Regions from separate parts of the Halioglobus maricola genome, predicted to be linked through region 3. Evidence: predicted binding sites of a transcription regulator. Region 3 holds the regulator's gene; each other region holds the start of a gene.

Region 1 (3,252 bases), 1.1 Mb from region 3:
ACCGGCATTGGCGATACTGCATTCTTCGGTAACGAGCCCGAGTTCTTCGTATTCGACGATGTGAAGTGGAAGGTCGACATGTCCGGCGCCACTTACGCCATCTCCTCCGAAGAGGCCGCATGGTCTTCCGCAGAGCACTACGACGACGGCAACATCGGTCACCGTCCAGGCGTCAAAGGCGGCTACTTCCCCGTACCTCCTGTCGACTCCCTGCATGACATCCGCGCCGCCATGTGTGGTGCAATGGAACAGATGGGCCTGGAAATCGAAGTGCATCACCACGAAGTTGGCACCGCCGGCCAGTGTGAGATCGGCATCCGCTTCAACACCCTGGTGAAGAAAGCAGACGACACCCAGATCCTCAAGTACTGCGTACACAACGTTGCTCACGCCTACGGCAAAACAGCGACCTTCATGCCCAAGCCCCTGGTTGGCGACAATGGTTCCGGCATGCACGTGCACCAGTCCATCGCTAAAGACGGCGAGAACACCTTCGCTGGCGACGGCTATGCCGGGCTGTCCGATACCGCTCTGTACTACATCGGCGGCATCATCAAGCACGCTCGCGCACTGAACGCCTTTACCAACGCGTCTACCAACTCCTACAAGCGCCTGGTTCCCGGTTTTGAAGCTCCAGTCATGCTGGCTTACTCAGCTCGCAACCGCTCTGCTTCCATTCGTATCCCTTACGAGCCAAGCCCTCGCGGCAAGCGCATCGAAGTTCGCTTCCCGGATCCCACTGGCAACCCTTACCTCGCCTTCGCTGCAATGCTGATGGCCGGTATCGACGGTATCCAGAACAAGATCCACCCTGGCGATGCGGCGGACAAGGACTTGTACGACCTGCCTGCTGAAGAAGCCCTGGCGATCCCAACCGTAGCCTCCAGCCTGAACATGGCTCTGGAAGCTCTGGACGCGGACCGCGAATTCCTGACTTCTGGCGGCGTTTTCACCAACGACATGATCGATGGCTACATCGAACTGAAGTCCGAGGAAATTGAGAAACTGGACATGACCACTCACCCGGTCGAGTTCGAGATGTACTACTCCCTGTAAACAGGCAGTAATACCGGAAAAGGCCCGCTATATGCGGGCCTTTTTTATTTCTGCTAGGGTAGGTGTATCGCAATCAAAACGGGGCAACCCTGTGAAGAGATCAACCATTACACTACTGGCGCTGGCACTGGCCTCCAGTCAGGCCTGGTCGCAGATCTACAAAACGACCGACGAGAACGGCAACGTCAGCTTTACCGACACCCCACAGCCCGACTCCAATACCGAGCAGGTCCAGCTGCAGCAGACCAACAGCACCGCGCCACCACCCGTCATTCCCAGCTACACCGGCCAACCGGAACCGGCTGACGAAGACGAAACCTCAGCCGGCAGCGTCCCCACAGCTGCAATTACTTCTCCGGAGCCTGAGACCACCATCCCCATGGGGCCCGGCAACTTCAGTGTCAGCGCCTCCGCTGCACCAGGCCTCGGCAAGGGACAGGCGCTGCAACTGTTGATCGATGGTGAACCCCAGGGCGAGCCGCAGGTCAGTGGCTTCTGGGACCTGACCAATGTGTTCCGCGGTGCACACGACCTGGTCGTAGAAGTCGTTAGTGCCGAGGGTGCAACGCTCTCCTCCTCAGCCCCGGTACGCGTGTACGTCCTCAGGCCGTCCATTAACTAGGCACGGCCAACGCCCCGAAGTAGACATCTCCCTAATTTGCATGCACCATAATGGTGCATGCTCGCTTTTGCCTGCGCCTCCCACTGAACGAGGAAAAGGCGCCCTGACCGCAGAAGCGCTAAAACCCCCAAGATAGTGAGCACTTACATACCCGCAGCGCACTATTTTCTAGCATTGCAGAAAGAATATGCGAAAGTGACCCAAAGTGGCGTCATTTTTGCTTTCGGTATATCGAATGACGGCCGCAAATTTGGGCGAGCCGGGCCAGGATGCGGAATGCAAGCCACCCAAGACATACTCGACAATCTCAGCACCTCAATCATCGCCCTGGACGGGGAGATGAGAGTGGTCTCGCTCAACAGCTCGTGCCAGGATTTGCTCGAATCTTCCGAGGGCCGCGCCTTGGGGCAGCCCATGGGCAAACTCGTGGCTAACCCGGAGCCGCTGCTGGAGGCGTTGCAACAAGTCCGCGCGACCCGCAGCCCGACCTCCCGCCGCAGCATGCCACTGGAGTTACTCAGCGGCAGAGAGCTACAAGCTGATCTGATCATGACACCGGTAGGCGACGGTAGCGGCGCTGTAGACCTGCTGCTGGAACTACAAGCAGTAGACAGACTGCTAAAAATCAGTCGGGACGAAAATCTGATTCACAGCCAGGAGACAACCCAGGAAATGATTCGCGGCCTCGCCCACGAGATCAAGAATCCTCTGGGGGGCGTCCGCGGCGCAGCCCAGTTGTTAGCCCGGGAATTACCCGATGATGGCTTGACCGAATACACCAATATTATTATCCGCGAGGCAGATCGCTTGCGCGACCTGGTGGACCGCCTACTCGGCCCCAATCAGCAACTGAAAAACCAGGCCCTGAATATCCACGAAGTCTTCGAATATGTGCGGAACCTGATCATTGCCGAGGCCGACAACCGGGTAGAATTTGTTCGGGATTACGACCCCAGCCTGCCCGACATCTACGGCGACCGGGGCCAGTTGATCCAGGCCGTGCTCAACATTGTCCGCAATGCCCTGCAGGCCTGTGAAGGAAGAGACGACAGCGTAATCACACTGCGTACCCGCCCGCAGCGACAGTTCACAATCGGGACAACGCGCCATCGCCTGGTTTGCCGGATGGACATCGACGACAACGGTCCCGGGATTCCCGAGGACATGTTGCACACCATTTTCATGCCCATGGTGACCGGGCGTGCCGAAGGCACGGGCCTGGGACTCACCATCGCCCAGTCTATTGTCACCCGACACGGCGGCCTGCTCGAGTGCACCAGCGAGTCAGGCACAACACGTTTTAGCATTTACCTACCAATGGAAACCAAACATGTATAAGCAGGCGAAAGTCTGGGTTGTTGACGACGACAGCTCGATACGCTGGGTCCTTGAACGCGCCCTCAATCAAGCCGGCATCGACAACGAGAGCTTCGTCGACGGCGACCAGCTACTCAGCCGCCTGGCCAGCGAACAACCCGAGGTCATCATCAGTGATATCCGCATGCCAGGTATCGATGGCATCGAACTGCTGGGCCGCATCAACAGCGCTCATCCCGAGCTGCCCGTCATCATCA
Region 2 (3,252 bases), 1.6 Mb from region 3:
CACGCATATCCGGCACCATAGGGTAAGTACCAGGCAGGCGCGCTTCACCCAGTACGGTAACGATCGACTCCGGAGCACCGTACAGTGCCTGCTCACGGAGCAAGCTGATATCTTCAGCCAACAGTTCTGACCGCGCCTGCTGCTCACTAAAGAAGTACACCCGGTCACCGGGCTCGATCACCGGATTTTCGCTGCCCAGTGGATTTTCCCGTGCAGCCGCCAGGCTGAAGGCATGGGCCTCCACATAGCGGCCTGGAGAGCGGGTACGCACATAAATGCCGTAATGCATGTCAATCCGAGGGAGCAAGCCGCCACCGAGAGCGACCACATCAAGCAGCCGAGCACCCACCTGCAGCGGCAGATTTCCGGGTTGGCGCAGCGCACCGCGAACACTCACTACAGCGGCCGGGCGCGATTCCGTCGCCTGGACGCGCAACTGTTCAACAATATCCGCCAGCGTATTTTCACGCACCTCGGAAAGGTCAAAGATAAAGACCTGGTCACGCGGAGCCAGTGTCAGATCTGCGGAACCGCCGGGTTGCTCCAGCGCAGCAGTCAGGTCGCCGTAGAGGACCTCGCTGCGCAGCGATACCGGGTTTTCACGACGAATCAGGTAGAACGCCATATCCGCCCCGGGCAAGAGAGCCTCAGCGCTGCCAATAAGATCACTGAAGCGCATGGCATCGCGATACTGGTAACCGCCCGGACGATCGACGTGGCCGGACAGCAGCACCACCGACTCCAACTGATCCTCCAAGGGCAGCACTCTCAGGAAATCGCCGTTGCGCACAGCCTTGGCTCGAATCGCCTGATCGCCACCAGCCGCAGAAAAGTCCACCAGAGTGCGATAGCCCTGCGGCTGTATGCGCTCTATGTGTGAGTCTTCCAACGATGCCGTTGGCAGGAGCCCCCCCGCCATGGCCAGCACCTGGCCGATAGTGGTCTCCCCCAACAGCTCATAAATGCCCGGGCGCTGCACATCTCCGGTGACGTAGACAACCTCACCTAGCGGAGGAACAAAGATGGTGTCGTTGTGCCGCAGGTAATGCTCCGTCCCGCTGCCGCCACGCAACAAAAGATCGTATAAATCGAGAGTGGCAATACGCTGCCCATTGCGCAGTAACTGAATGCGCCGCAGAGACCCTGTCTCGCGAACACCACCTGTAGACAACAGTGCATCAACCAGTGTCGACAAGCCGCCTATGGTGTACACGCCTGGCTGCACTACGTCTCCGGCCAGGCGCAGCTGGATACTGCGCAAGCGCCCCATGGTCACGACAGCGCGAGCGCCGATCACCCTGCGCTCGAACCCCTCGGTGATCATGGCTTCAACTTCGTCGAAGGTCATGCCTGACACCTTGATGGGGCCATACTCCGGCACAAGAATATTGCCGTCGCGAGTCACCAGTAGCTTGTACTCAACATTCCGCTTGCCATAGAGCTGGACGATGAGATTATCACCTGGGCCAACGCGATAATTCGGCGGCACAGGGATACCGTCCACTGGCGCAAAGGTACTCGGGGCCCGGTTGAAAATGTCGTAGCCAAACTGCTTGAGCTGGCCCTCTCCCGCCTGCTGCTGTTGCGTTTCTGCCAGACTGAGAGGCCCTGCCCTGTCTTCTGCGACCTGCTCCACGCGCGATACTTCCGAAGATAGCCCCACGGTCAGGCCGGCGATCGGCATAACCACCTCAGGGCTCGCTTCCTCTAGCGACGCATCGTCTCCCTGGGGTGCAGCCGCCACATAGGTGCGCTGCTGAGCCACGTGCAACGGCTCTATGTAGGGAATGTAACGATCAGAAGCGGCCGCCGCACTTAAAGGCAAAAACAGTGCGACCCAGGGCAACAACCTGGACATACAGGAGAACGTTCTCGAAATAGCCTTGTGCATTGGTCTTTACCAGAAAACGGATAACGCCAGAACTATTGCAAGCGCAATGCCAGCCATGCCAATGCTTATTTATCTATATTTTTCAGCTAGTTAAGATACCGAACTGTTTTTTGAACTATGGTTTTCGCAATTTGCAACGCGTAGTGAGAAACGCATTTTTCGCAATTCGCGAGACTTTTTGCTCAACCAGCCCCATAAGACTGGCGCCAGGGCGGAGCGGGCAGCGGTAGCTCATCGAGGAGAGCGAGGTCACGCGCATAGTGGGCGCGCAGCCGCTCGAGATTGGCAGCCAACGCATCGGCCTCGCCCTGTGCTGGTCCGGCACGCACGTTCCAGCGCTCGTACAGGAAGCGCCAGCGGCCCCGAAGAGGATCAGGCATACGCTCCCAAAGTGCTGCGACCATACGCTGCCGCCGCAGCCAGACGCGCACACCGTGAGGAATGCGACTACGCGAGCCGCCCCGGTGCACGACCTCGCCGAGGCCTCGAGGCTCGAACCCCTGCGGCAAGCCGATGAAACTCAGCACACGATCCAGTGTTTCCCTCGGTGCAGACTGCAGATCTTCGGTATAGATCACCAACAGCTGCTCGGCCGGGAAATGTGCCCGGTAGCGTTGCAGGATTCGCCCATATTCGCTCCAGGCGACATAGAACTCCGATTCTGGCTCATACCCCTCGCCGTGGTCAGGCACTGGCAAACTGCGACTGCGCTCCAGGGTCGCGCTATCGAGCAGGCCGTCCAACACCTCGGAGAATTCGCGCTGCTCCGTATTGCGACGCCTGTCCATCTGGTAGTGCGACCAGGTACGTTGTGCCGGGTCGCGCAGGATTGCGATCAGTTTCACGCTGGGCATAAGCGTGGCTATGCGCGAAGCAGCCTCAGGGTCACACATATACTGCGGCGTAGCCTTGCCCCAGAGCTTTCCCTCACTGGTACCGAACTGCGCGCGGGCAAATTCGCGCCAGCCCTGCGCATCGACAACGGGCGCAGTAAAGAATGGAACCTCCTTCTCCAGCGGCATGCGGATATCCGGGTGCTGCCGGAGTAGCTCAAAGAGTGTCGTGGTTGCACATTTCTGTGCACCGATAATCAAAAAATCCAGTGGCTTCATGAGATAAACTCCTGTGACCGAATGTGCCGCAAAGCGGCCATGTATGAGAGCAAATTTTTGAGCGCCAAACCGGCACTGAAGAGGAAAGCCAGACCGACAAGACCCCAGCCTTCAGCCACCGGCCAGGCCAGCAGCAAAGTCAACGCCATTGCCACAACCTGCGCGCGCAACTCCCGCCGCGCTGCTCCCGTCATGTTCAACAGGACGCCCGACAGGCCCGTAGCCGCATTAATACACTGACCACCCAGC
Region 3 (3,252 bases):
ACCGAAGGACTGAATCAATATCGACATGCTGCCGCCGGTAGCCCCGAGCAGGCGTTGTTTGATGGCGTCACGCAGCTCGTAGATGGTCATCTGGCTGGTATCCAGCACCAGCGAAGCGGCGCTGGAGATCGGCTCCAGCAGGCGCCACTCGTACTCTATGGCCTCTGCCAAAGGCATCGCCTCAGAGCTCAGCGGATGTTTGCGCCGGGTTTCACTGAAGCGTTTAATCAGCGTTGCTTCCTGGGCGTCGAGGAACAGGATCTCGGTGTTAACCGAATCGGGCAAGGATTCCAGGGTCGCGGTGAAATTGGCGAGGTCTTTCCACGCGTTGCGAGCATCGATGCAGACAGCTGTGCCGCGAAAATGGCCGAAGGCTTCGCCGCTGGTCTCTGCGACCAGAGCAGGTAGCAGCGAAGAGGGCAGGTTGTCGATGCAATAGTAGCCCTCATCTTCCAGCTGGTGCAGGGCTGTACTTTTGCCTGATCCGGAGCGTCCGCTGATGATGATCAGTTGCATTGTCTAGCCAGTGGCCAGCGCGTGCAGGGCCGACGCATCCGCAGCCCCGCGCAAGCGCTTGCAAAAATCTGCGTCGCTGAATTTGCGAGCGATCTGGGCCAGGGTGTCGAGATGCTGCTGGTGTGCCTCGCTGGGTACGAGCAATGCGAACACCAGGTCGACGGGCTGGCCATCCGGTGCGTCGAAGTCGATAGCCTCGTCAAGGGTTACCAGAGTGCCCAGGGGCTGAGTGCAGTTGTCTATGCGGCTGTGTGGAATGGCAATGCCGAGTCCAAGGCCGGTACTTCCCAGTTTTTCGCGGGCAATCAGCTGGGCAAAAATTTCGTCATAACTCAGGGAAATCTGGTCCTCGCTGATAATGTGGGCGATTGTTTCAAATAGTCGTTTTTTGCTGACCCCGGGCACCTGGCAGGCAGTGCGCTCCGGGGTCAGAATTGTATCCAGCGGTTGTTGCATGGCTGGGCTCAGTGTCCTCTTGTCTTTTCCTTATGCTTGATGAGCTGGCGGTCCAGTTTGTCCGCCAGGGCGTCGATTGCGGCATACATATCATCGGATTCGGCGTGAGCGAATAGATCCGCGCCGGATATGTGTACGTTGGATTCCGCTTTTTGAACCATTTTCTCCACGATCAGAGTGACCTGGACGTTGGTGATTTGATCAAAATGTCGTTGCAGTCGTTCGAATTTGCTCTCGACATACTCCCGCAGAGCTGAGGTGACCTCCACGTGGTGTCCGCTGACATTCAGTTGCATACACTTGCTCCTTCTTTTGGTGAACCCGGGGGATTGCCGCCCGGAACCGGCACAGCCGGATTTTGAATCCTCTAGGATAAATTCTAGACCAAGGCCTGCCCGGCGAGTAATTTTTTCCACTGTGGGGCCAATCATTGCCTATACCAGCCTCTTGCGCTCGTTAGACGGCGGTATCAGCAGCGTATCCCGGTACTTTGCGATGGTGCGTCGGGCGACCTTGATGCCCTGTTCTTCCAGCAATTGGGTGATTTTGTTGTCGCTCAGTGGTTTGCGCGGATTCTCGGCGGCAACCAGCTTCTTGATGAGAGCCCGGATAGCGGTGGAAGAGCACTCTCCGCCCGCGGTGGTGGCCACGTGGCTGGAGAAGAAATACTTCAGCTCAAATATGCCGCGGGGGGTGTGCATGTACTTCTGGGTTGTGACCCGGGATATGGTCGACTCGTGCATCTCTACCGCTTCGGCGATATCGTGTAGCACCAGCGGTTTCATGGCTTCCTCACCATATTCGAGGAAGTTGCGCTGGTGTTCGACGATTTTAGTCGCCACCTTCATGAGGGTCTCGTTGCGGCTTTGCAGGCTCTTGAGAAACCAGCGGGCCTCTTGCAGGTTGTCCTTGAGGAAGGTGTTGTCCGCACTGCTGTCCGCGCGCTTGATGAGGCTCGCGTACTCGTTGTTGATACGCAGGCGTGGTGCGATATCGGGGTTGAGTTCCACCAACCAGCGGCCTTCTTTTTTGCTGACAAATACATCCGGAATCACATATTCGACATCGCTGGGGGCGTAGGTCTCACCTGGGTTCGGGTCCAGGGTCTGGATCAGGGCGAGCACATCCTTCAGCTGGCTTTCGTTCAATCGGGTGCGGCGCTGGATCTGGGTGAAATCCCCGCTGGCGAGCTGTCCCAGGTGGCGATTGAGCACCTGACGTGCCTGCTCCAGGTAAGGGGTGTCTGCAGGTAGTTGCTGGAGCTGAACCAACAGGCACTCTTGTAGGTCGCGGGTGCAGACGCCGGCCGGTTCGAACTGCTGCAGCATGTGCAGCACGGCGACGACCTCGTCTTCATCGATATCCAGTTCCGCCTCCAGCAGCGATTGATGAAGCTCTTCAGGGTCCAGCTGGAGGCGTCCGTTGTCGTCGGTGGCGTCGATAATCGTCATTGCGATCAATCGGTCTGTGTCCGACAGGCGGCTCAGATTGAGCTGCCACAACAGGTGTTCCTGCAGGGACTGACGAGAGCCGCCACGGGGCTCGAAATCGCCTTCGGGGAACTCATCCGGTGGCGGTGGGGGGGCTGAACTCGAGGGCAGCAGATCGTCCCACTGGGTGTCTACGGGGAGGTCGTCCGGAAGCGTCTGCGATGATTCCTGAGGTGCAGCGTCACCGGCCATGTCGGCCTGTTCGAGGCTCTCCATTGGGCCATCGCCGGTAGCGGCGGCATCGTCGGCGCTGGCCGATTCGCTGGGGCCCTGCTCCTCTTCGCTGGTCTCCAGCATGGGGTTGCTGTCGAGAGCCTGCTGGATTTCCTGTTGCAGGTCCATGGTCGACAATTGCAGCAGGCGGATAGCCTGTTGCAGTTGCGGGGTCATGGTCAGCTGCTGGCCCAGCTTTAACTGCAGCGATTGCTTCATTGGTGAATCGAGTTTCCTCAGGCGAGTCCTGATGGGCGCGCCGTGCAATACAACGTAGACGAGTTTAGCGCTCGGCCAAGATGGCTTGCAAGGTTTTGGCGCGAAATTTGCTTGTTGACAGCTGCCTGAAAAGGGCGTGGGCGTTAGAGTGAGAACTGCTCGCCCAGGTATATGTCGCGGACCCGCTGGTTGTTCAGTACCTCATCGGCACTGCCCGCTGCGATGATGTGACCCTCCCCGACAATGAATGCTTTTTCACAGATATCCAGAGTGTCGCGAACATTGTGGTCGGTGATCAGTACACCAATCCCGCGACCGCGCAGATGGGTGATAATCTGTTTTATATCATTCACTGAGA
Region 4 (3,252 bases), 810 kb from region 3:
AGCAGATGTTTCTTGTCCGCGGATACAACTATCTTTTTATATACCTGCTCAACTTCATTGATATAGGTGTAGTTCAGAGCGCCCTCGGTTTTGCCATGGGCATCGCCGACAGAAGCCACGTCCACTCCCATGAGTTTCAGCTTGGTCGACATATCGGCGCCGGTAAACTCGGTGACGCCGGTGCCACAGATATGCTCAGCGGCTACCTGAGCCATGGTATTTCCCGGCGCGATAAGCCCGAAAATTCGGCCATTCCATAAGGCGTTTTCACCAACAGCATAAACATCACTATCGGATGTCTGGCAGAAATTGTTGACTTCAATACCGCCGCGCTCACCGATGGCCAGGCCGCTTGAGCGAGCCAACTCATCCTGCGGGCGGATACCGGCCGAGAACACAATGAGATCCGTATTCAACTCGGTCTCGTCGGCAAAGCACATCTTGTGCACCGCGCCATCGCCGTCAGTGATCTGTTGGGTATTCTTGCTCGTGTGCACACACACGCCGAGCTCTTCAATCTTTTTCTTCAGCAGTGCGCCACCGCCATCGTCCACCTGCACGGCCATTAGCCTGGGGGCGAATTCAACAACATGTGTTTCCAAGCCGAGATCATGCAGGGCCTTGGCTGCCTCAAGGCCCAATAGGCCACCGCCAACCACGGTACCGATCTTCGCGCCTTCGGAAGCAGCAGTAATCGCTTCAAGATCTTCGATGGTGCGATAGACGAAGCAGTTGTCACGTTCATGCCCCGGGACAGGTGGTACGAAGGGAAATGAGCCCGTGGCCAGCACAAGTTTGTCGTAGTGCACGACCACGCCGTTTGCAGACGTCACCGTTTTCGCTGCGAGATCCACAGCGACAACCTTGTCGCCGACGTGGCAGCTAATGGCGTTTTCCTCATAGAAGCCGGGCGCAACCATATTCAGTGGCTCTGCACTGCGCTGTTCGAACCATCCCGTAAGATGTACCCGGTCATAGGCGACCCGCGGCTCCTCCCCGAAAACCGTGATACTCCAATCCCCACCGGCGGCGACCACCTGCTCTACCACCCGGTGCCCCACGGGGCCGTTACCTACTACTACCAGTTGTTGTGTCATATGGTTCTGCCTGTCATTTCGTCTGGGCGGCCTAAACCGCAACTTGGCTTTTTTCAAAGCGAAAAGGATTGCCCGGTGGGCAAGACTGCGTAGGAAAAGAGGAGCGGAAGAGCACCTAAATGGTGCGTAAAAGAGGCGCACACGCACCTTTTCCGCGCATCCACCATTGGAGTCATATCCTGATTTTAGTGCACGCTGTCGCTGATAAGCCCCGAAACCGCACGGTTTCGGGGCACAACGACGGAAAATCCGCGCGCTTGGCATATTCATTGCAAATCCCATGCCTATTCGACCCAACGGCGGGTTGTAACCCAGCAAGATTCCCTCGAGTAATTTTCGAATCCCCTTTTAACTGCCAAGGAGGCTCTGTCATGAGCAGCCCCGTCAAAGTCCTCGACTTTGCCAACCCATCCATCCGCACCCTGCACCTGACCTGGTTCGCATTCTTTATCACCTTTGTCGTGTGGTTCAGCCATGCACCCTTGATGGCACACATCAAGGAAGCTTTCGACCTCACCACACCTCAGGTGAAAGCGCTGCTCATGCTCAATGTGGCGCTCACCATTCCTGCACGCATCGTGGTTGGCATGTTGGTCGATAAGTACGGCCCACGCGTGGTGTTCAGCTCGCTGCTCATCCTTTCCTCGTTCTTCTGCTGGGGGTTCGCCTTTGCGGACAGCTACGAAATGCTCGCCCTGTTCCGCTTTCTCGGCGGATTCGTTGGCGCTGGGTTTGTCATCGGGATCCGGATGGTAAGCGAATGGTTTCCTGCCAAGCAGGTAGGCATGGCACAGGGCATCTACGGCGGCTGGGGCAACTTTGGCTCCGCCGCAGCCGCGATGACTTTACCCACCGTTGCCTTGATGGTGGGAGGCGAGGACGGTTGGCGTTACGCCATTGCCATGGCCGGCCTGATGTCCTTTGGCTATGGCATCATCTATTACTGGCGCGCGCGTAATACGCCCAAAGGTTCCACCTACTTCAAACCAAAGAAGACCGGTGGACTGGAAGTCAGCTCCTACCGGGATCTGTACTTCTATATCGGCATGACCGTACCGCTATACCTCGCCCTGGCAATACTTAGCTGGCGCCTGTCACCTACCAATCTGGGGCTGTTGTCGGCATCAGCAACTTACTCGATGTACGCAATCCTGATTGGCCTGTTCATCTTCCAGACCAGCCAGATCTGGAAAGTAAACAAGGAGCATCTACGCGACGGCGTGCCCGAGATTGAGAAGTACAAGTTCAAGCAGGTAGCTGCTCTCAACTGGGCTTACTTTGTCACCTTTGGCTCAGAGCTGGCAGTGGTCTCCATGCTGCCGCTTTTTTTCATGGAAACGTTTGAACTGGGGGCAGTTAAAGCCGGCCTGCTGGCCTCTGGCTTCGCCTTTATGAATCTGGTGGCGCGCCCATCAGGCGGTTATTTTTCCGATCGCTTTGGACGAAAACGCTCCCTGTCATTCCTCATTGCCGGCCTTGCTGTGGGCTATCTGGTCATGGCCCGAGTCGACGCCACGTGGATGATTCCGCTGGCTGTGCTCGCCACCATGTGCTGCTCTTTTTTCGTGCAAGCTGGCGAAGGCGCGGTTTTTGCCATGGTGCCTCTGATCAAACGCCGGATGACCGGACAGATTGCCGGCATGGCGGGCGCATTTGGCAACGTCGGTGCAGTGACCTACCTCACTGTGTTGTCTTTTGTTGACGCTTCGACGTTCTTCACCATTATCGCAGCCAGTGCAGCGGTATGCTTTGTCATCGTACAATTCATCGACGAACCCGCCGGCCAGATGCAAGAAGTACTACCCGACGGCACAGTACAACTGATCGATGTTGCATAAAGGAAGAGCATGACGGCGTCCGACGCAAGTCAGGTAAAGCACCTAAGCGGAGACCTCGCCCTGAGGGTTGGCCAGTACTCCGCGGCCGGACGCAAAGCCGAGAACGAAGATGCTATAGGTATCCGTATTCCAGATGGCAATCTACTGACAACGAAGGGCGCTGTAGCCATCATCGCTGACGGCGTGAGCGCTGCCGAGGCCGGCAAGGAAGCCAGCCAGACCTCAGTGACCAACTTCCTATCAGACTATTTCTCCACCCCGGAGTCATGGAGTGTGAAGAAATCGGCCCAACAGGTGCTCACCGCACTCAATCGCTG

The links. The regulator sigma-54, encoded in region 3, starts transcription at its own class of promoters, with help from an activator protein. The targets are predictions, from matches to a motif close to TGGCACANNNNTTGCNNT.
Region 1: the regulator sigma-54 is predicted to act here: its motif matches at 1,885-1,902, upstream of glnL (nitrogen regulation protein NR(II)).
Region 2: the regulator sigma-54 is predicted to act here: its motif matches at 1,926-1,943, upstream of EY643_RS16750 (SLBB domain-containing protein).
Region 4: the regulator sigma-54 is predicted to act here: its motif matches at 1,356-1,373, upstream of EY643_RS00810 (NarK family nitrate/nitrite MFS transporter).

What each region holds. Positions count from the first base shown of each region.
Region 1 is NZ_CP036422.1:4,161,069-4,164,320, forward strand. It holds gene glnA (glutamate--ammonia ligase) at 1-1,056, shown strand, start outside; gene EY643_RS18830 (DUF4124 domain-containing protein) at 1,148-1,678, shown strand; gene glnL (nitrogen regulation protein NR(II)) at 1,955-3,016, shown strand; gene ntrC (nitrogen regulation protein NR(I)) at 3,009-3,252, shown strand, end outside.
Region 2 is NZ_CP036422.1:3,674,484-3,677,735, forward strand. It holds gene EY643_RS16750 (SLBB domain-containing protein) at 1-1,891, opposite strand, end outside; gene EY643_RS16755 (sulfotransferase family protein) at 2,074-3,003, opposite strand; gene EY643_RS16760 (lipopolysaccharide biosynthesis protein) at 3,000-3,252, opposite strand, start outside.
Region 3 is NZ_CP036422.1:988,404-991,655, forward strand. It holds gene rapZ (RNase adapter RapZ) at 1-516, opposite strand, end outside; gene ptsN (PTS IIA-like nitrogen regulatory protein PtsN) at 520-972, opposite strand; gene hpf (ribosome hibernation-promoting factor, HPF/YfiA family) at 981-1,268, opposite strand; gene EY643_RS04435 (RNA polymerase factor sigma-54) at 1,407-2,894, opposite strand; gene lptB (LPS export ABC transporter ATP-binding protein) at 3,038-3,252, opposite strand, start outside.
Region 4 is NZ_CP036422.1:178,832-182,083, reverse strand. It holds gene nirB (nitrite reductase large subunit NirB) at 1-1,097, opposite strand, end outside; gene EY643_RS00810 (NarK family nitrate/nitrite MFS transporter) at 1,469-2,935, shown strand; gene EY643_RS00805 (bifunctional protein-serine/threonine kinase/phosphatase) at 2,945-3,252, shown strand, end outside.